DNA from 4 places in the Streptomyces asoensis genome. Region 3 is predicted to be linked to each of the others. Evidence: riboswitches for the same ligand, from Rfam matches in the RefSeq annotation. Region 3 holds a riboswitch; each other region holds the start of a gene.
What was found. A riboswitch is a leader RNA that binds a small molecule or an ion and turns the genes downstream of it on or off. The one in region 3 is predicted to bind cobalamin.

Region 1 (5,095 bases), 620 kb from region 3:
ATGAAAGGCAGTCCTTGCGGCGCGCCCGACTCGATGAGCCGCCAGAGCGCGTCGGTGTCCGCGTGCTGTTCGATCAGGTCGCCGAGCCGGTCGAGCTGCTCCTCGCGCAGCCCGGCGAACGAGGTGTCGGCGGCGGGCACGAAACGACGGCCCGCGGCGGCCGCCACCTCGCGCAGGAAGGCCCGCCGGAATCCGTCGGACTCCAGTGAGCCGTGCCAGTGCGTGCCCCAGGTCTGTCCGACCCGGCAGCCGTCCAGGCTGTGTCCGTCGTCATCGGAGATGAACGCCTCGCCCCCCTGGACATCGGCGACCCCGTGATGGATCTCGTACCCCTCGACCCGCTCGCCGAGGGCTTCGCCCACCGGCCGGGTGAGGGTCTTCTCGCGGGCGAACCGCACCCGGACCGGGAGGACTCCGAGGCCCTCCACCTGTCCGAGCCGGCTCTCGACCTCGTCCTCGATGTGCTCGCCGAGGAGCTGGAAGCCACCGCAGATGCCGAGGACGGGCCGCTGCTCGGCGGCCCTGCGGAGGATGGCCTCGGCCAATCCCCGCTCGCGGAGCCACTCCAGGGCGCGCACGGTCCCCCGGGTCCCCGGAATCACCACCAGGTCGGCGTCGGCCAGTTCCTCCGGCCGGTCCACGAACCGCACGACGACGCCGGGTTCGGCGGCCAGCGCGTCCACGTCCGTGAAGTTGGACATGAGCGGGACGGCGCAGACGGCGACCCGCAGCACGTCCTCGCCGACGGGCGGGGCGGTGTTCGACTCCCGCACGGTCCCGCGCAGCGAGACCCGCAGCCCGTCCTCCTCGTCGATCCCGAGCCCGTGCCGGAACGGCAGCACGCCGTACGTCCGCCGCCCGGTGAGCCCGTGCAGCATGTCCAGGCCCGGCTCCAGCAGGGAGACGTCTCCCCGGAACTTGTTGACCAGGAACCCGGCGACCAGCTCCTGGTCCTCGGGCGAGAGCAGGGCGACGGTGCCGAAGAAGGAGGCGAAGACGCCCCCGCGGTCGATGTCGCCGACCACGAGCACGGGCAGCCGCGCGCCCCGCGCGATCCCCATGTTCACGATGTCGGTCCGCCGCAGATTGATCTCGGCCGGACTGCCCGCCCCCTCACAGATCACCGCGTCATACGTGCCCCGCAACTCGGCGAGGCAGTCGAGAACGGTTCCGAGGAGTTTCTGCTGCCGCCCCCCGTGATACCCACGGGCGCTCATCTCGCCCACCGGCTTGCCGAGGAGCACGACCTGACTGCTCTGCTCACCGCCCGGCTTGAGCAGCACGGGGTTCATCAGCGCGGTCGGCTCCACCCGGCAGGCCTGGGCCTGCATGGCCTGGGCCCGCCCGATCTCGGCGCCCTCCGTCGTCACGAACGAGTTGAGGGACATGTTCTGCGCCTTGAAGGGCGCGACCTTCACCCCCTGCCGCACCAGCCACCGGCAGATCCCGGCCGTGACGACGCTCTTACCGGCGTCGGAGGTGGTGCCGGCGACGAGGAGACCCCCGCTCATGTCGTACGCCCCTTCAGCTGGTTCCCCTGGTTTCCCTGGTTCCTCTGACTCCTCGCGACGACGCTCGTGGCGACGAGGCGCGCGGCGACCGTGACGCCGAGCGCGAGCAGACCGACGCGGCGGGAGAGCCGCGCGGCACGTTCGATGTCCCGCGCGACGACGGGCCGCCCGGCCGCGCCGTTCAGCACGGGCCGTTGCTCGACCCGCCCGCCGTACGACAGGGTCCCGCCCAGCCGCACCCCGAGGGCGCCCGCGAAGGACGCCTCCACCGGCCCGGCGTTGGGGCTCGGATGCCGGTGGGCGTCGGCCCGCCAGGCCCGTACGGCGCCCCGCGGATCGTCCCCCGCGACGGCGGCGAGCACGGCGGTCAGCCGGGCTCCCGGCCATCCGGCGACGTCGTCGAGCCGGGCGGCGGCCCAGCCGTAGCGCAGATACCTCGGCGACCGGTGACCGACCATGGCGTCCAGGGTGTTGACGGCCCGGAACCCGACCAGGCCCGGCACCCCGCCCACGGCGCCCCACACCAGCGCCCCCACGACGGCGTCGGAGGTGTTCTCGGCGACGGACTCCACGACCGCCCGGGCGATCCCGTCGGCGTCCAGCGCCTGCGGATCCCGCCCGCACAGATGCGGCAGCCGCTCCCGGGCGGCCTCGACGTCCCCCGCGTCGAGCGCCCGCCCGACGGCCCGGGCCTCACGGACCAGGGAACTGCCCCCGACGACGGCCCAGGTGGCGGCGGAGACGAGAGCGACGGTAGCGGCGGGGGAACGGCGTACGGCCTGCTCGGCGACGGCCCCCAGGGCCACGGCCCCGCCGGCGCACACGACGGCGTGCAGGGCACCGCGTCCCCGGTGGTCCCGCCACAGCAGCCGTTCGACGGCACCGGCGGCCCGCCCGAACGCGGCGACGGGATGCCCTCGGCGCGGATCGCCGAGCAGCAGGTCGCCCAGAAGGCCGGTGGCGGCGCCGTACGCGTAGAGGCGATCGGCACGCATCGGCTCAGCCGGCCGTGGGGTCGGGAAGCGACCTGGTGTTGTACCTCAACGGCCGAGCGAGCATGGCGATATGTCCTCACTCAGGGTGTCCACGCCCTGGTTCGACGAGACCGGCGGCGAGAGTTCCTGGCTCCCGGGGGTTTCTACCCCGGTGACAGTGGCGGGACCGCGCCGGATTCGCACCGGCTTCCTCTTCTGCCGCCGTACATGGCTCGGGCAGTCCACCACGGCCCGCAAGAGCCGTCAACTTGCTGTTGACCTGCGAGGCTGGAGTGTGCAGAACCCCACACAGGGCCGGGCGACGGGGCCGCGAACGACAAGGGGTGCGGGACGGTGTTCCGTCCCGCACCCCTGGGGTGTTCGGATGGTGCGTCAGGCGACGATCAGTGAGATCCCGTACGCCACCGCCGCCGCACAGGCCGCGAAGCACGCGTACGCGCCGGTCACCGCGAGGGTGGCCGAGTCGCCCTGCGCCGACGCGCGTTCCTGCCGCGACAGGCCCATGACGCCGAGGGTGAACAGGGCGACGAGGCCTACGGTGACCACGAGGCTGACGCCGAAGACGGAACCCAGGGCTGCCCAGTCGATCTTCATGCTGCTTCTCTTCCTTCGTACCGGGTGCGCGGGCTCAGACGGTCGCGGCCGGGGGAGCGGCGGGGGTCGCCGGCTCCGCGGCCGGGGCGGGGATCGTGGCCGTCAGGTCCGTGAGGTCCTCGGCCAGGGTGCCCGCGGGCGGCGGGGTGACGGCGGCGATCGCCGCCGTGACGACGCCCGCCGGCTCCTCGGGCTCGTTGACGTTCGAGGCGTCGACGACCTCGCGCCGGGAGATCTTCCAGATGGCCGCGCTGGAGGCGATCAGGAAGACCGCGACGAGGGCCGTGCCCCAGTCGCCCAGGCCGGTGACGGACTCGGCGAGCGCGCCCACCAGGGCGGCGGCCGGGAGCGTCAGGCCCCAGGCGACGAACATCCGGGTCGCCGTCGACCAGCGGACCACACCGCCCTTGCGGCCCAGTCCCGCGCCCATCACCGCACCGGAGACCGAGTGGGTGGTGGAGAGGGAGAAGCCGAGGTGCGAGGAGGCCAGGATGACCGTGGCCGCGCTGGTCTGGGCGGCGAAGCCCTGCTGCGGCTGGAGGTCGGTCAGACCCTTGCCCATGGTGCGGATGATGCGCCAGCCGCCGAGGTAGGTGCCGAGCGCGATGGCCAGGCCGGCGGAGAGGATGACCCAGGTGGGCGGGTCGGAGTCGGGGGCCACGGCACCGCCGGCCACCAGGGCCAGGGTGATGATGCCCATCGTCTTCTGCGCGTCGTTGGTGCCGTGGGCGAGGGAGACCAGGCCGGCCGAGGCGATCTGGCCCGCGCGGTAGCCCTTGGCCGCCGCCTTGCCGTCGGCCTTCTTGCCGAGGGTGTAGGACAGGCGGGTCGCGAGCATCGCCGCGACGCCCGCGACGATCGGTGCCGCGATCGCCGGGATCAGCACCTTGGTGACCAGGGCGTCACCGTGCACCGCGCCCATGCCGGCCGAGGCGATGGTGGCGCCGATCAGACCGCCCATCAGGGCGTGCGAGGAACTGGAGGGCAGGCCCACCAGCCAGGTCAGCAGGTTCCAGAGGATCGCGCCGACCAGGGCGGCGAAGATGACCTCGGGACGGATGCCGGTCTCGTCGACGAGACCCTTGGAGATCGTGTTGGCGACCTCCACCGAGAGGAAAGCTCCCACAAGGTTCAGCGCGGCGGACATGGCCACCGCAACCTTGGGCTTGAGTGCACCGGTCGAGATGGTGGTGGCCATCGCGTTGGCGGTGTCGTGGAAACCGTTCGTGAAATCGAACGCGAGTGCGGTTACTACCACAATCGCGAGGATCAGCGAGAAGTTTTCCATTTACCCAGGCAATCGTTCGAAGTCATTGGCGCGTTGACCGTAAGCAATCTGGGTGAACGGAAGATGAACTGGGGAGGGCATCCGGGTGTCTGTGCGAAGGGGTCGGAGCGGTCTTCCGTCGCGGCGCCGGGACCGGGGTCAAGCGCCGTACGGTCACCGGTCTTTGGCGAGCCTGCGCAGCTGCGTCCCGGAGCCGTTGAAGAGATTCTGGTCACCCGGCAAACTGCCGCTGTCTGCGTACTGCCAGAAGGTCCACGTCGGCCATCCGGCGGGCAGTGTCCCGGCGTCGGACGCCCGGTGACGGGCGATCCACAGGGCGTGATCCGCGGCGAAGGCGTCGCTGCCGCCCGTGCAGAGATTCCACCAGTGGGTCGTCGTGTAGATCACCGGGCGACGGCCGGTGAGCCGGTGCACCTCGTCGCTGAAGGCCCTGATCCACGCGACCATCCGGGCCTTCGTCAGGCCGTAGCACCGGCGCCCCCGGTCGTAGGGGTTGTACTCGACGTCGAGGGCCGGCGGCAGGGTGCGGCCGTCGGTGCTCCAGTCGCCGCCATTGTGTACGAAATGCGCGGCCTGCTCCTTGCCCGAACCCCTGTCCGGCAGGGCGAAGTGGTATGCGCCGCGGAACAGTCCGGCGGCACCGGCCCCGTCGTACTGCGCGGCGAAGTAGGGATTGCGGTAGGCGGTGGACTCGGTCGCCTTGACGT
Region 2 (5,095 bases), 5.7 Mb from region 3:
CCGGCCTCGTCCTCCTCGGCACCACCGAGGAAGGCAGCGCCGTCGTCCATGAGCTGGCGCACCAGTGGTGGTACGGCATCGTCGGCAACGACGAGTACACCTCACCGTGGCTGGACGAGAGCTTCGCCCAGTACGCCAACGCCCGCTTCTACGGCTGGGAGACCAGCGACTGCTGGTCGGACGTCTACTGGCCCGACGACAACACCGCGCTGACCGCCTCGATGGCCTACTGGTCGCAGCACCGCGGCGAGTACCACCTCGTCTACACGGCCGGGCCCTGCGCCCTGGCCGACCTGGAACGCACCCTCGGCGCCGACACCATGGCACGGCTCCTCGAACGGTACGTCCAGGACCACTGGTACGGCGTCTCCACCACCGCCGACTTCAAGAGGGCCGCCCAGTCCATGACGGACGAGGACCTCCGCCCCTTCTGGGAGACCCACCGCATCCGGTGACGGCGTGCTCGACGCAGGTCGAGCCGCACGCGCGGCCGGAGAGGACCTGCCGCTGTGTCAGGTGCGGGTGGTGCTGTCGCGGGGTGTGGCAGCCAGGGCGATGCGGGCCGTGATGCGTTTGCCGACCGGTTCCTGCTCGATGAAGAGGTCCTCGGTGACGGCCTTGACGATCTCCATGCCGTGCTGGCCGATTCTGCCGGGATCGTTTGCCCGGGCCGCGGGAACGGTCGGGTCGCTGTCCCACACGACGACGTCCACCGCATGGGCGGTGAGGCGCAGTTCCATCAGGACGGGGCCGGAGGCGTACTTGTGGGCGTTGGTGACCAGCTCGCTGACCACGAGCTGAGTGAGGTCTCGCGCGCGTGCCGGATCGGGCAGGCGATGGTGGTCATGGGCCTGGTCGATGAAGGCGATGGCGTGGTGGCGGGCGTCTGCGATGCAGCCGTCGTCCGCGCCCAGGGCGTATCCGGCACGCATCAGGTGGCCGTCCAGCCCGGTACGGCCGTCGCCTCCGGCGTGGGATTCCACGTGTCTCGCCCTCACTCCCCCGGTCACGTGCGCCGGTACCCGCGATCGCGCCATGCATGCCACGGGATGCCGTTCGGCACAGCCGCCCGGGTCCATGCCGCCGTGGTGGTGGGGCAGATCCTCGGCGACCGCTCGGACGAAGCCCCGCCGAGGCCGACTTGCTGCGATCTTGACCTCAAGTGCGGTTGAGGGCAGACGCTTTGGCTATGACCACGCAGACGGATCACACCGAGATCAGCACGCTCATCAGCCGCTTCTTCCGAGCCCTGGACGAGCGGAAGTTCGATGGTGACTGGGCCCGTGGCTACCTCACCGACGACGTGCGAACGGTGACACCGATAGGCGCGGCCGACGGCGTCGAAGCGATGGCGCACGCCGAGGAGGCACTCGAGCGGTACGCCCGCACCCAGCACATCGCCTCCGATGTCCTGGTCGACGTCGAAGCTGCGGCGGGGAGAGCCACGGCGTCCTGGAACGCGTTGATGACGCACGTTCACCACGACGCCACGCTTCAGCAGCGCGGTGAAGGCGCCAACCCTCTCTTCACGGTGGGCGGCTACTGGGAGGCCGAACTCCGGCGCGTACGCGAGGGCTGGCGCATCAGCCGCATGTCCGTCCAGGCGATGTGGACCACGGGTCAGCCGCCCGAGCTCGCCTGACAGATCCAGCCGACACCGGTTGCATGAGGAAGGTCACGCGGCCGTCGCTCGGACGTGGTCATCCTTGCGGAAGTACCGGGTACGGCACGAACGTGGTGCTGTTCTGGTCGATCCGCAACGGCCGCCCGAGGGGTGGTGCGGCGCGCTGGGGGCGGTCGAGGCGTTCGCAGACGCGGCAGCCCATGCCGATGGGGGTGGCGGCGGAGGCGTTGGCGAGGTCGAGTCCGTCGGAGTGGACGAGCCGGTGGGCGTGGCGGATCTCGCAGCCGAGGCCGACGGCGAAGGTCTTGCCGGGTTCGCCCCAGCCGCCACGGTGCCGGGTGATCGCGCGGGCCGTCCACAAGTAGCGTTGTCCGTCGGGCATTTCGGCGACCTGGACGTGGATGCGGCCGGGCACGGCGAACGCCTCGTAGACGTTCCAGAGCGGGCAGGTGCCACACTTCGTCGTCAACGCGCTGCTCGTGCCGTATCTGCTGGCGGCCGTCCGGATGGCGGAGTCCGGCTTCGCCACCGCCGCCGACATCGCCGCCGGTATGGAACTGGGCTGCGCCCACCCCGTGGGCCCGCTGAAGCCGGCGGACCTGATCGGCCTGGACACCGTGGCCTCCATCGCGGAGTCCCTGTACGACGAGTTCAAGGAACCCCTCCACGCTCCGCCCCCGCTGCTCCGGCAGATGGTGGAAGCCGGGTTGCTGGGCCGCAAGACCGGCCGGGGATTCCAGGTGTACGGCCGGGACCGAGCACCCTGGCGCGACCGGGCCGAGAGGCCCGGGCCGTACCGCCGGTCGAGGGATCCGGCGGTTGTGCCCAGGCGACGGGCGGGAAGCGCGAGTGCGGCGCTTCCCGCTCTCCGCGCATTCCAAGCATGCCGAACGCGTGTTCCACCTCACCATCCGAATGCCGGACGTGATCCGCCGCACCAAAGGACTGCCCCCTAGGCTGGCGGGTGCAGCTGGTTCGCCCCGTCCGCCAGGCGGGATGCGTCGCAAGAGGGAACCCGGTGGAAATCCGGGACTGCCCCGCAGCGGTGAGCGGGAACGACGCCGTCATACGCACTGGACCCACGAACAGGGTCTGGGAAGCGACGGCCAGTAGGTGTCTCGTACGACCCTTGTACGACGAGACGTGCCCGTGAGTCCGAAGACCTGCCCGTTGCCCGCGCACGAAAGGACTCGTGCGCGGAGATCCCGGTGACCTCGTGGGCGGGTCGGCGTACATATCAGGCGGATGACCGCGCTGTGCCGCGCGAGGTCGGTTCCGTCCGGTTCGTCACCCCTTCGCGCTCGCGTCCCGTCCCGGGATCCCAGGGAGATGTCTCGCGAAGGAGATTTCCGTGACAGCGAAGTCCGCAGCCGCGGCAGCACGGGCCACCGTGTACGGCTACCCCCGCCAGGGCCCGAACCGGGAACTGAAGAAGGCCATCGAGGGCTACTGGAAGGGCCGCGTCACCGCCGACGCCCTCCGAACCACCGCCGCCGAACTGCGCGCCGCCAACTGGCGGCAGCTCGCCGACGCCGGCATCGACGAGGTCCCGACCGGCGACTTCTCGTACTACGACCACGTCCTGGACACCACCGTCATGGTCGGCGCGATCCCCGGCCGCCACCGCGCCGCCGTCGCCACCGATCCGCTCGACGGCTACTTCGCCATGGCACGCGGCACCCAGGACGTCGCGCCGCTCGAGATGACCAAGTGGTTCGACACCAACTACCACTACCTGGTGCCCGAGTTGGGCCCGTACACCGTCTTCACGGCCGATCCGGCCAAGCAGGTCGCCGAGCTCGGGGAGGCCCTCGCCCTCGGGCTGGGCGCCCGCCCGGTGCTGGTCGGCCCGGTCACCTACCTGCTGCTCGCCAAGCCCGCCCCGGGCGTGCCCGCGGACTTCGAGCCGCTCACCCTGCTGGACCGGCTGCTGCCGGTGTACGCCGAGGTCCTCGCCGACCTGCGCGCGGCCGGCGCCGAGTGGGCACAGCTGGACGAGCCCGCCCTCGTCCAGGACCGCACCCCGGCCGAACTGGACGCCGCCGCCCGCGCCTACCGCGATCTCGGCGCCCTCACCGACCGGCCCAAGCTCCTGGTCGCCTCCTACTTCGACCGGCTCGGCGACGCCCTGCCGGTCCTGGCCAAGGCCCCCGTCGACGGGCTCGCCCTGGACTTCACCGACGCCGCAGCCGCCAACCTCGACGCCCTCGCGGCCGTGGGCGGCCTGCCCGGCAAGCGGCTGATCGCCGGTGTCGTCAACGGCCGCAACGTCTGGATCAACGATCTGGAGAAGTCCCTCGCCACCCTCGGAACCCTGCTCGGGCTGGCCGACCGGGTCGACGTGGCCGCCTCCTGCTCGCTGCTCCACGTGCCCCTCGACACGGCCCTGGAGCGGGACATCGAGCCGCAGATCCGGCGCTGGCTGGCCTTCGCCCGCCAGAAGACCGCCGAAGTCGTCGCCCTCGCCAGGGGCCTGGCCCTCGGCACCGACGCGATCACGGGCGAACTGGCCGCGAACCGGGCCGACCTCGCCGCCCGGGCCAACTCCCCCATCACCCACGACCCGGCCGTCCGCGCCCGCGCCGCCGCCGTCAGGGACACCGACGCCCGCCGCTCCCAGCCGTACGCCGAGCGGGCCGCGGCCCAACGCGCCCACCTCGGCCTGCCCCTCCTGCCGACCACCACCATCGGCTCCTTCCCGCAGACCGGCGAACTGCGCACCGCCCGCGCCGACCTGCGCACCGGCCGGATCGACACCGCCGGCTACGAGGAGCGCATCAGGGCCGAGATCCAGGACGTCGTCTCCTTCCAGGAGAAGGCCGGACTGGACGTCCTCGTGCACGGCGAGCCCGAACGCAACGACATGGTCCAGTACTTCGCCGAGCAGCTCACCGGGTACCTGGCCACGGAGCACGGCTGGGTGCAGTCCTACGGCACCCGCTACGTCCGCCCGCCGATCCTGGCCGGCGACATCTCCCGCCCCGAACCGATGACCGTGCGCTGGACGACGTACGCCCAGTCCCTCACCGACCGCCCGGTCAAGGGCATGCTCACCGGCCCCGTCACCATGCTCGCCTGGTCCTTCGTCCGCGACGACCAGCCCCTCGGCGACACCGCCCGCCAGGTCGCCCTCGCCCTGCGCGACGAGGTCGACGACCTGGAGACGGGCGGGACTTCGGTGATCCAGGTGGACGAACCCGCGCTGCGCGAGACCCTGCCGCTGCGGACCGTCGACCGCCCGGCCTACCTGGCCTGGGCCACCGAGGCGTTCCGGCTCAGCACCGGCGGAGTGCGTCCGGACACGCAGATCCACACCCACATGTGCTACGCCGAGTTCGGGGACATCGTCCAGGCCATCGACGACCTCGACGCCGACGTCATCAGCCTCGAAGCCGCCCGCTCCCACATGCAGGTCGCCCGCGAACTCGCCGCGCACGGCTACCCGCGCGAGGCCGGACCGGGCGTCTACGA
Region 3 (5,095 bases):
GTGCGTTGTGTGCGGGGGCGGCCGTCAGCCATTCCTGCGGGACCCTCGCCGCCGGGCCTGCCGGACCGCCGCCGCGCCCAGTACCGCCACCGCCGCCGCGCCCGCGTACAGGCCCAGGGACGGCCCGCCGTCGTCCTTCTTCGCCGCTTCCTTCGCCGCTTCCTTCGCCGGTTCCGGCTGCGCGGCGGACGTCGGCTCGTCCGTCCCCGGCGCCTGCCCGGACACCTGCTCGCCGCAGCCCGTCCGCGGATATCCCGCGATCGCGCACAGCAGGGCGTTCGTGTCGTAGCGCAGGGGTCTGGCGACCGAGGCGAGGGCCTCGGCCGTCGTCGCGTCGGGCGAGACCCGGGCGCAGGCCGTGCGCGGTGACGGCGGGGTCTCGCCGCTCGGCGCGTCCGCCGCCGTGCCGAAGTCGATGACCAGGGCCACCCGCTTCGTGTCGTCCCGGGCGGGCGTCTTCGCGCAGATCGCCGTGAAGGAGGCCGCGCCGCGCGGCTGCGAGGCGTCCTGGGAGTCCGCGCTCACCGCGAACCGGAAGCCCTGGACGTCGCCGTCGGCGGGGCGGGCGGTGGACGGGCCCTGGGTGGCGTACGTCCAGCCGTCGCCGGAGCGGTCCCAGAAGGACCAGTAGCGGTAGCCGGCCGCCTGGGCCGACTGCACCGCGCCGGTCAGCGACAGCAGCAGCGCGGCCAGGACGAGGGCGGCGCACCGGCGCGTCACGGCTGCTGCTTCCTGCCACGGCCGCTGATCAGGAAGCCGATGCCGACACCGGCTACGAGGAAGACGCCGACGATCCACCAGACGCCGTAACCGGAATCCGAGTCGTCCTTCTTGTCGGCGTCGGCGTCGGCGGCCTGATCGGTGGCCTTCGTCGTGGCCTGCGGGGTCGGGCCCGTCGCGTTGAGCTGCGCGACGAGGTCGGCGCCGCCGAAGTGGCGGGGGTCGGCGCCCGTGGCGTGTGCCGCGAAGACCAGCTGGGCGTAGGCGGCGGGGCCGCTCTGCTTCGCCCAGGCCGCGGAGTTCTGCTCGAGCCAGGCGAGGGGCTTCGCCGCCTGCTCGGTCGCACCCTGCGCGGCGAGGGCGACGACGGCGTCGGCGGTGTTGCCGTAGTCGGGCTGGTCCTCGGCGCCGGGGAGGGCGGACTTCAGGTAACCGTTGTCGGCGACCGCTCCGGCGAGGTAGGCCGCGCCGTTGCGGGCGAGTCCGCTCGGGGTGGCCGCGGCGGCGGAGTCGCAGGTGGGGGCCGCCGACGTCTTGCCGGCCGTCGTCACGAACCCCTTGCCGAGGGCGCCGAGCACGCCCGCCGCCGTCGCGTCCGCGTTGGCCGCGAGGCCGCCCTTCTTGTCCGGCTGGTACGCGAACGCGCCGCCGCCGTCCTTGTCGCACGGGACGGAGAGCTTCACGAGAGCGTCGTACGGCGACTTGCCGGCCTTCTTCACCTGCGCGGGCTGCTGCCCGGCCGCCGCCAGCGCGCCCGCCACGACGGAGGTCGAGTTCGCGTCGCTCGCGCCGCCGGGGGTGTAGCCCCAGCCGCCGTCGGCGTTCTGGACCGACTTCAGCCAGGTGACGGCCTTCCCGGTCTCGGCCTGGTGGCCACCCAGCGCGGCCAGCGCCTGGACGGCCGCCGCCGTGCTGTTGGTGTCCACCATCAGCTTGGCGTCGCACGCCTTGGCGGTGTCCGCGCGGAACGCGGCGAAGGCGCCGGTCGCGCACTGTTGCCCGGTCAGCCAGGCCACGGCCCGGTCGGCGGGGGTGACACCCGTGGTCCGCTGCGCGAGCAGGGCCAGCGACTGGCGCCAGACACCGTCGTACGTCGGGTCGGTGGTGCCGTACAGCCCGTCGGGTATCGCCACCGACGGGGTGGGGGACGGGGTGGCGGCGACGGCGGGGACGGCGGCACCCAGCACGACGGTGGCGGCTGCCAGAGCAGCGGCGCTGCGGCGGATGTTCATGATCGGCGGGTGCCTCTCCCGGTCGGGGAGGTCACGCAGCGGGCAGCACGGGACATCCCGGCGGCTCGGCTCCGTATACCTCGACGGTGCCGTGCGCCGGCGGGCCTGCCGACGCACGTGAGCCGGTCACGGTCCCGTACCGGGCGATCCGGCTGTGACGGTTGCGGGTCAGCGCCGGAATTGCACCGGCTTCCCCCTGTACGGGCGTGATGACGACGCGGCCACTCTACCGGCAGGTAGCCGGGCGCCTGAGGGGCGGTTGTGAAAGCGCCCCTGACGGGGCGGGAGCCCCCGATATGTTCTGACCATGACCGATACGGGGAGAGCGCCGGGCGGGCTCCCGGCCGCGGTGCCGGGCGGGCCGCCGGGCCGGCTGCTCGGCTCGGGCCGAACGGCCGACGTGTACGAGATCGACGACGCGTGGGTGCTGCGCCGCGACCGGGAGGGCTGGGAGGACTCGGCCGCCCTCGCGGCGGTGATGACGCACGTGCGCGAGCACGGCTACCCGGCGCCCGCCGTACGGCCCTCCGGCTCCCGCTCCGACCTGGTGATGGAGCGGCTGGACGGGCCGACGATGCTCCAGGCGTTCGGGGCGGGCACGCTGGACGCCGAGGAGGCGGGGGCCGTCCTCGCCCGGCTGCTGCGCGAGCTGCACGCCCTGCCGGGACGGATCTCGGCCGACGCCGGCATCCTGCACCTGGACCTCCACCCGGACAACGTGATCCTCACTCCCGACGGCCCCCGGGTCATCGACTGGGCCAACGCGGAGGAGGGCCACCCCGGGCTCGACTGGGGCATGTCCGCGGTGATCCTCGCCCAGGTGGCCGTCTCTCCCCAGCCCATCGCCGATCCGGCGCGGGCGATGCTGACCGCGCTGCTCGCCGACCCCTCCGACCTCACCGAGGAGGGCCTGGCGGAGGCCCTGCGGAGGCGGGCGGCCAACCCGACGATGAGCCGCGAGGAGACGGAACTCCTCGTACCGGCAGCCGAGTTGATCAGGTCGACGGCGGGCCGCTGACTAGGCCGCCCGCCAGACCGTCATGTCCGCGGTCACGAAGGCGATGTCCGCGTTGGTATCAAGGGGCCCTCGCCCGCCGCGAGCGATCTACACCGCCACGTAGGTCACCGGATCGCTCCCGGTCACCGCCTCCGCGCGTCCCTGCTTCACCAGCCGCCGTAGATGGGCCTCGGCCTCCGAGACCGCGATGTTCCGTGAACCGTAGGGGATTTGCGGCCAGGGGCGGTTCCACTCCATGCGTTCCGCGAGCTGCCACGGGGTGAGCGGGGTGGCGAGGAGGGCGAGCAGACCGGTGAGACGGTCCTCGTGGTGGGTGAGCAACTCCCGTACCCGGAAAGGCGCGTCGGTGAAGGCGTACTGGTGGGCAGGGAGAATCTCCGCTGGGGCGAGCCGGCCGACGCGTTCGAGGGAGTCGAGGTAGTCGCCGAGGGGGTCGGTGACGGTGGCGTCGTCGGGATCCTCGTACAGGCCGATGTGCGGGGTGATCTCCGGCAGCAGGTGGTCGCCGGAGAACAGGCGTCCGTGGCCCGGGAGTCGAGAGGGGTGGTCCTCCTCCAGGTGCAGGCAGACATGGCCGGGGGTGTGGCCCGGCGTCCAGATCGCGCGCAGACGGCGGCCGGGCAGGTCGAGGAGCTCGCCGGGGACGATCTCGCGGTCGGGGAGGGCGGGCGCCAGACCGGGGAAGGGGCGACGACGGGCGGGGGGCGTACGGAGCGGGGCGATGTGCTCCTCCGGCGCGCCGGCGGCGGTGAGCTTGGCCGCCATGTACGTGTACCAGCGCTCGGGCCTCGTCTCGCGGGTCCGCCGCACGATCGAGGTGTCCGCCGCGTGCATCGCCACCCACGCCCCGGAGGCCTCCCGCACCTGGCCGGACAGGCCGTGGTGGTCGGGGTGGTGGTGGGTGATCACGACTCCGTACAGCTCCGCGACGGACGTGCCGCACGAGGTCAGCCCGGCGGTCAGCGCCTCCCAGGACGCCGGGTCGTCCCAGCCCGTGTCGATCAGGACCGGCCCACGGTCGGTGTCGACGACGTACACCAGGGTGTGGCCCAGCGGGTTGTCCGGGATGGGCACCCGGAGCGAGCGGACACCGCCGCCGTGGTCGTACGTGGTGGGTTCGCCCTGACTGCTCTTCATCTGCCCTCCGTCACACGGCCATTGTCCACTATAACTAGAACTGGTTTCAATAGGTGCCCAAGTCGACTGCTGACGTGCGGCGTTGGGCTGACCTGCGCTGATGTGGGCGCTAGCTGTCGCTGGCTGTCGACGTTGGTCACTGCCGGACGGCCCAGAGACGGCCCAGCGTTGATCGTCGCGAATCGCTCGCCCGCCCGCTGGTGGCTCCATCGAGAACACCCGCGTGAACCTCAGCCGACGAAAGCCCGCCACGACGCCGGGCCGGCCAACCGACCAGGCGCGCGTATGCCTCGCCGCACCCCCACCGGCCTCAGCCACGCTGTCCCTCTGTCTTGGCGAGGCCCCGGGGCCTCGCCAAACGAGTCTGCAAGTCTTGCCGCGGGCCAATCGCTCAGCACAGCCACAACTGATCGTCGATGGCCGTGACCTGCGGCCGTCTAAACGATCAGCATCCTGACCTGCTGCTGAGCTGTCGGTAGCTGTCGACGTTGGTCATCGTTGAGCGCCCTTCCACGGCTCAAGGATGGCCCAGGAAGGGCGCTCCTTGCGTTGGGGAGACGTCAACCTTTTAAGAGCGGACGTAACGGGCTGAGAGCGCAGGCAGGTCACTCGGGCAATGGGAGCCCAGGCCGTTGCTGGTCTCGACTGGGGCGCTTGTCGTCGACCCTGACTCACCGTCTGATCTGGCCCGACTGCGGCACGTAACCTTGTCAGCCTCCGAGAGCAGTGATACGGGCCGCGAGAGTCGCCAAGCTAACAGCAATACCCTCTACATCGCTGGCTTGCTTCTGCTGGAGAGAAGAGAGCTGCTGCTGAAGATTGTTGACGAGCTGGTGAAGGCCAGATGTTGACGACGTCTGCTGCTGGAGATCAGATATCGCCTGCTTGATATCAGTTCCGGCAACCCTGAGCTTGCCGGAGACCTCGACGTCTCCCTCGAAGACGCCCGCCTTTCCCCCGGGGGCGTTGGTCTGAGCCACTATGCCGT
Region 4 (5,095 bases), 4.7 Mb from region 3:
GCAGCGCGAGACCGGACGACCACAGCAGCGCGCGGCGCAGGCCGCCCACTGCCGCGGCCAGGGACGCCGACGGCGCGCCGGTCATCCCGCGAGGCCGTGACTGCGCAGCGCCGCCGCGACCTTCTCGATGCCCTCGACGGTCCTGACGGTCGGGTTCATGGCCTGTCCGGACAGCAGCACGTACCGCTTCTTCTTCACCGCGGTCATGTTCTTGGTGACCGGGTTCGACTCCAGGAACTCGATCTTCTTGGCGGCGGTCTCGGCCGTCTGCTCCTTACGGGTCAGATCGCCGATGACGAGGAGGTCGGGGTCGCGGTCGGCGACGGTCTCCCAGTTGACCTGGGGCCACTCCTCCTTGGTGTCGTCGAAGGCGTTCTTCGCGCCGAGCGCGTCGGTGACGATGCCCGGAGCGCCGCAGCAGCCCGCGAGGTACGGGGACTGGGAGTTGGCGAACCAGTACATGAGGGTGACGCCCCGGGCGTCGAGGCCGGCGGTGGCCCCGGTCACCCGGCTCTTCAGCCCGGCCACGAGCCGCTCGCCGCGCTCCTGGACGCCGAAGACCTGCGCCAGGTCGCGGACTTCGCCGTAGACCGCGTCCATGGTCAGCGGCTCGGTGCGGACGCCGTCGCCGTCGCCGCTGTTGTCCTTGCCGACGCAGTCGGAGGGGGAGAGGTAGGTGGGCACGCCGAGCTTGTCGAACTGCTCGCGCGGGGCGACCCCGCCCTTGCCGAGGGTGGAGGCGAAGGAGGCGGCGACGAAGTCGGGTTCGGTGTCCAGGACCGTCTCGAAGGAGGGGGCGTTGTCGGCGAGGCGCTTCACCTTCGCGTTCGCCTTCTCCAGGCCCTCGGCCACCGGGTCGGTCCAGGTCGCGGTGCCCACCATGCGGTCGGCCAGCCCGAGGGAGAGCATGATCTCGGTCGTGCCCTGGTTGAGGGAGACGGCCCGCCGCGGAGGGCTGTCGACCTCGACTTCCTGCCCGCAGTTGTCGAGCCGGACCGGATGGCCGGCGGCCCCGCCCTTCCCCGTCGAACCGGAGGAGCCCGTCGAACCGGAGGAGCCCGACGAGCCCGGGGAACCGCAGCCGGCCAGCAGCAGGACACCGGCCAGGAGCAGCACGGCAGGGCGGGCAGGGCGGACGGGGCGTGCGAACGGCACAGGGTTTCCTTCGGCGTCGAGGGCTCATGCGCGAAGCCCGGTCGTACGGTGCTCCCCCCGGCCGTCTCCCGGCGGCGGGGGTCGCCAGCAGGTCTTCGGACTCGGGGTCACCCGGACGAGGCGCCTTCCCGGACCGCGTACGCCGTCCAGTGGCCGTTGCCCCGCCCGTCGCCCTCACCGCTGCGCGTCAGCTCCGGATTCGCACCGGATTCCCTGACCCGTACACACTCGCGTGCGCACATGGGTTCGACTGGCCTTGGCAAGCTACCACACGCCGCCGAGGCCGCCCGGGGGCCTTTTCGCACGGTGACTCGGGCACTCTCGTCGGCTGCCGTGCCTGGTTACTATGCTCATTCAGGCCAGAGGGAGAGAGTCATGCTGACCGAGGTCACAGCGACCCGCTACCTCGCTCCGCTGCGGGCGGGCGGCTCCGTGCCCGCCGTCGTCGAGGCCGACGACCTGGGCACCTACGTCGTGAAGTTCACGGGCTCCGCGCAGGGCCGCAAGGCGCTCGTCGCCGAGGTGATCGTCGGCGAGCTGGCACGCGCCCTCGGGCTGCGCTTTCCCGAGCTGGTCCTGGTCCACTTCGACCCGGCGATCGCGGAGCACGAACCGCACCAGGAGGTACGGGACCTGCACGCCGCGAGCGCGGGGATCAACCTCGGGATGGACTTCCTGCCGGGTGCGGAGGACTTCACGCCGGAGGTCGCCGAGGCCTTCCCGGTGGAGCCGCTGGACGCCGGGAGGATCGTCTGGCTGGACGCCCTGACCGTGAACGTCGACCGGACGGTCCACAGCTCCAACCTGATGGTCTGGCCGACGTTCGGCACCGTCCCGCCCCGGCTGTGGCTCATCGACCACGGCGCCGCCCTCGTCTTCCACCACCGCTGGGACGGCGCCGACCCCGAGAAGCGCTACGACTTCCGTCACCACGCCCTCGGCCGCTGCGCCCCGGACACCCGGGCGGCCGACGCCGAGCTGGCGCCCAGGGTGACCGAGGAGCTGCTGCGCCGGATCGTGGCGGAGGTACCGGACGCCTGGCTGACCGGCGAAGCGGGGTTCGCGACCCCGGACGCGGTCCGGGAGGCGTACGTGCGCTACCTCCACGCGCGCGTGCGGGCCTCCGCGGCCTGGCTTCCCACCGACTTCCCCGCCCCGGAGGAGCTCGCCGCCGACGAGGCCCGGCGCGCGGCGAGGACGCGGCAAGGACGGCCCGACTGGCTGAAGCGGGTTCCCGACCTGCACGGCAAGCCGGCCGCGGAACAGGATTGGTCGGTGCACCTCGGATGAGCGAACTGAGTGACGCGAGCGGGCGGGTCGAGATCGAGTACTGCACCCAGTGCCGCTGGCTGCCGCGCGCGGCCTGGCTGGCGCAGGAGCTGCTCACGACCTTCGAGGCGGAGCTGACGGAGCTGGCCCTGAAGCCCGGCAAGGGCGGGGTCTTCGTCGTCCGGGTGGACGACGAGGTGATCTGGGACCGCCGCGAACAGGGCTTCCCGGAACCGACCGCGGTGAAGAAGCTCGTACGTGACCGAGTGGCCCCGGGAAAGTCCCTGGGCCACTCGGAGAGGTGAGCCTTCCGGCCGGTGCCGGTGCTCAGCCCCTCAGCTGCGCGTACGCCGGCAGGGTGAGGAAGTCCGCGTAGTCGTCGTCGAGGGAGACCGTCAGCAGCAGGTCGTGCGCCTGCTGCCAGTGGCCGGCCGCGAAGGCCTCCTCGCCGATCTCCGCGCGGATCGCGGCCAGTTCCCCGGCGGCGACCTCGCGGGCCAGCTCGGGCGTGGCCTTCACCGTGGTCCCGTCGTGCTCGAACTCCACCCCCGCGTTGATCCACTGCCAGATCTGCGAGCGGGAGATCTCGGCGGTGGCCGCGTCCTCCATCAGGTTGAAGATGGCGACCGCGCCCAGGCCGCGCAGCCAGGCCTCGATGTAACGGATGCCGACCTGCACGGCGTTGACCAGGCCCGGGTAGGTCGGCCGGGCCTCCAGCGAGTCGACGGCGATCAGGTCGGCCGCCTTGACGTCGACGTCCTCGCGCAGCCGGTCCTTCTGGTTCGGCCGGTCGCCGAGCACGGCGTCGAAGGAGGCCATGGCGATCGGCACCAGGTCCGGGTGGGCCACCCACGACCCGTCGAAACCGTCGTTCGCCTCGCGGTCCTTGTCCGCCTTGACCTTCTCGAAGGCGACCTTGTTGACCTCCTCGTCGCGGCGGGACGGGATGAAGGCCGCCATACCGCCGATCGCGTGCGCGCCGCGCTTGTGGCAGGTGCGGACGAGGAGTTCGGTGTACGCCCGCATGAACGGGGCGGTCATCGTGACCGCGTTGCGGTCCGGGAGGACGAACTTGGCGCCGCCGTCACGGAAGTTCTTGACGATGGAGAACAGGTAGTCCCAGCGGCCCGCGTTCAACCCGGAGGCGTGGTCGCGGAGTTCGTACAGGATCTCGTCCATCTCGTACGCGGCCGTGATCGTCTCGATGAGCACGGTGGCACGGACGGTGCCCTGCGGGATGCCGACGTGGTCCTGCGCGAAGACGAACACCTCGTTCCAGAGGCGGGCCTCCAGGTGCGACTCCGTCTTCGGGAGGTAGAAGTACGGGCCCTTGCCGAGGTCGAGCAGGCGCTGGGCGTTGTGGAAGAAGTAGAGGCCGAAGTCGACCAGGGCGCCGGGGACCTGACGGCCGTCCGCGTCGACGAGGTGACGCTCGTTCAGATGCCAGCCGCGCGGGCGCATGACGACGGTGGCGAGCTCGCCCGCGTCCTTCAGGGCGTACGACTTGCCCGACCTCGGGTCGGTGAAGTCGATGTTCCGGGTGTAGGCGTCGGCCAGGTTGAGCTGACCGAGGACGACGTTCTCCCAGGTGGGCGCCGAGGCGTCCTCGAAGTCCGCGAGCCAGACCCGGGCGCCCGAGTTGAGGGCGTTGACGGTCATCTTGCGGTCGGTCGGGCCGGTGATCTCGACCCGGCGGTCGTCCAGGGCCGCGGGGCAGGGGGCCACCCTCCAGGAGTCGTCCGCGCGGATCGCCGCGGTCTCCGGGAGGAAGTCGAGGGTGGAGGTGCGGGCGATCTCGGCGCGGCGCTCCGCGCGCCGGGCGAGGAGCTCGTCCCGGCGCGGTGTGAACCGCCGGTGCAGTTCGGCCACGAAGGCGAGCGCCGCCTCGGTGAGGACCTCCTCCTGCCGGGGCAGGGGCTCGGCGTCGACGATGGCCAGCGGGGACGGCGCTGGTGCGGACATGAGCGGTCACTTCCTTCAGCGGTGGCACCGGGTGCCAGTCGAACCGGGTACGGCGGGCGGGGCCCCGGACGGGCCGGGTCCTTCTGAACAGTGGATACTAGTTTCCTCATCGTGGAACTTCAATGATTTGTTGATGTCGAGATTCTCTGCGTCGAGGCAAGGTGGCGCTCGGTGCCAGGCCCCTCACTCCAGGTGTGCGAGGTCCTGCGGGGTGTCGATGTCGAAGGGGCGGGCCACGTCACCGCACTCGACGAGCGTGATCGCCTCCTCGTGTTCCTTCAGATAGGCACGTGCCCCCCGGTCGCCGGTGGCAGTCGCCGCGATGCCCGCCCAGTGGGCGGCTCCGAACAGCACGGGATGGCCGCGTACGCCGTCGTAGGCGGCGCAGACGAGCGAGGACGCGTCCTCGTGAGCGGCCAGCACCCGGGCCACGGCCCGCGGCCCGATGCCGGGCTGGTCGACGAGGAGGACCAGCGCGGCACGCGCTCCCGTCCCGGCGAGCGAGCCGAGTCCGGCCCGCAGTGACGTGCCCATGCCCTGCTCCCACTCCGGGTTCGGCACGATCACGCACCCCTCCAGCCGAGCCCGCTCCCGTACGGTGTCGGCGGCGGCCCCGAGCACCACGTGCACTCGTGCGCAGCCCGCCGTACGCAGCACCCCCACCGCGTGTTCGACGAGCGGCCGCCCCCGGTGTTCGAGCAGCGCCTTG

Region 1: linked by a shared signal. The riboswitch ahead of G9272_RS11470 (cobalamin biosynthesis protein) and the one ahead of G9272_RS14300 (prenyltransferase/squalene oxidase repeat-containing protein) in region 3 are both predicted to bind cobalamin.
Region 2: linked by a shared signal. The riboswitch ahead of metE (5-methyltetrahydropteroyltriglutamate--homocysteine S-methyltransferase) and the one ahead of G9272_RS14300 (prenyltransferase/squalene oxidase repeat-containing protein) in region 3 are both predicted to bind cobalamin.
Region 4: linked by a shared signal. The riboswitch ahead of G9272_RS35395 (ABC transporter substrate-binding protein) and the one ahead of G9272_RS14300 (prenyltransferase/squalene oxidase repeat-containing protein) in region 3 are both predicted to bind cobalamin.

Annotation. Positions count from the first base shown of each region.
Region 1 covers NZ_CP049838.1:2,564,431-2,569,525, reverse strand. The annotation lists gene G9272_RS11475 (cobyric acid synthase) at 1-1,511, opposite strand, end outside; gene G9272_RS11470 (cobalamin biosynthesis protein) at 1,508-2,506, opposite strand; cobalamin riboswitch at 2,608-2,747, opposite strand; gene G9272_RS11465 (hypothetical protein) at 2,879-3,100, opposite strand; gene G9272_RS11460 (inorganic phosphate transporter) at 3,135-4,388, opposite strand; gene G9272_RS11455 (lysozyme) at 4,542-5,095, opposite strand, start outside.
Region 2 covers NZ_CP049838.1:8,865,842-8,870,936, reverse strand. The annotation lists gene G9272_RS39455 (M1 family metallopeptidase) at 1-455, shown strand, start outside; gene G9272_RS39450 (ATP-binding protein) at 513-983, opposite strand; gene G9272_RS39445 (nuclear transport factor 2 family protein) at 1,190-1,642, shown strand; partial or broken gene G9272_RS39440 (DUF2083 domain-containing protein) at 1,701-2,078, opposite strand; partial or broken gene G9272_RS39435 (3-hydroxyacyl-CoA dehydrogenase family protein) at 2,083-2,376, shown strand; cobalamin riboswitch at 2,579-2,809, shown strand; gene metE (5-methyltetrahydropteroyltriglutamate--homocysteine S-methyltransferase) at 2,976-5,095, shown strand, end outside.
Region 3 covers NZ_CP049838.1:3,182,913-3,188,007, reverse strand. The annotation lists gene G9272_RS14310 (energy-coupling factor transporter transmembrane component T) at 1-32, opposite strand, end outside; gene G9272_RS14305 (SCO2322 family protein) at 25-720, opposite strand; gene G9272_RS14300 (prenyltransferase/squalene oxidase repeat-containing protein) at 717-1,952, opposite strand; adenosylcobalamin-variant (AdoCbl-variant) riboswitch at 2,086-2,157, opposite strand; gene G9272_RS14295 (phosphotransferase) at 2,260-2,970, shown strand; gene G9272_RS14290 (MBL fold metallo-hydrolase) at 3,058-4,107, opposite strand; gene G9272_RS14285 (hypothetical protein) at 4,818-5,095, opposite strand, start outside.
Region 4 covers NZ_CP049838.1:7,921,167-7,926,261, forward strand. The annotation lists gene G9272_RS35390 (FecCD family ABC transporter permease) at 1-85, opposite strand, end outside; gene G9272_RS35395 (ABC transporter substrate-binding protein) at 82-1,155, opposite strand; cobalamin riboswitch at 1,243-1,395, opposite strand; gene G9272_RS35400 (HipA family kinase) at 1,531-2,445, shown strand; gene G9272_RS35405 (SelT/SelW/SelH family protein) at 2,442-2,729, shown strand; gene aceB (malate synthase A) at 2,752-4,386, opposite strand; gene G9272_RS35415 (nucleotidyltransferase family protein) at 4,570-5,095, opposite strand, start outside.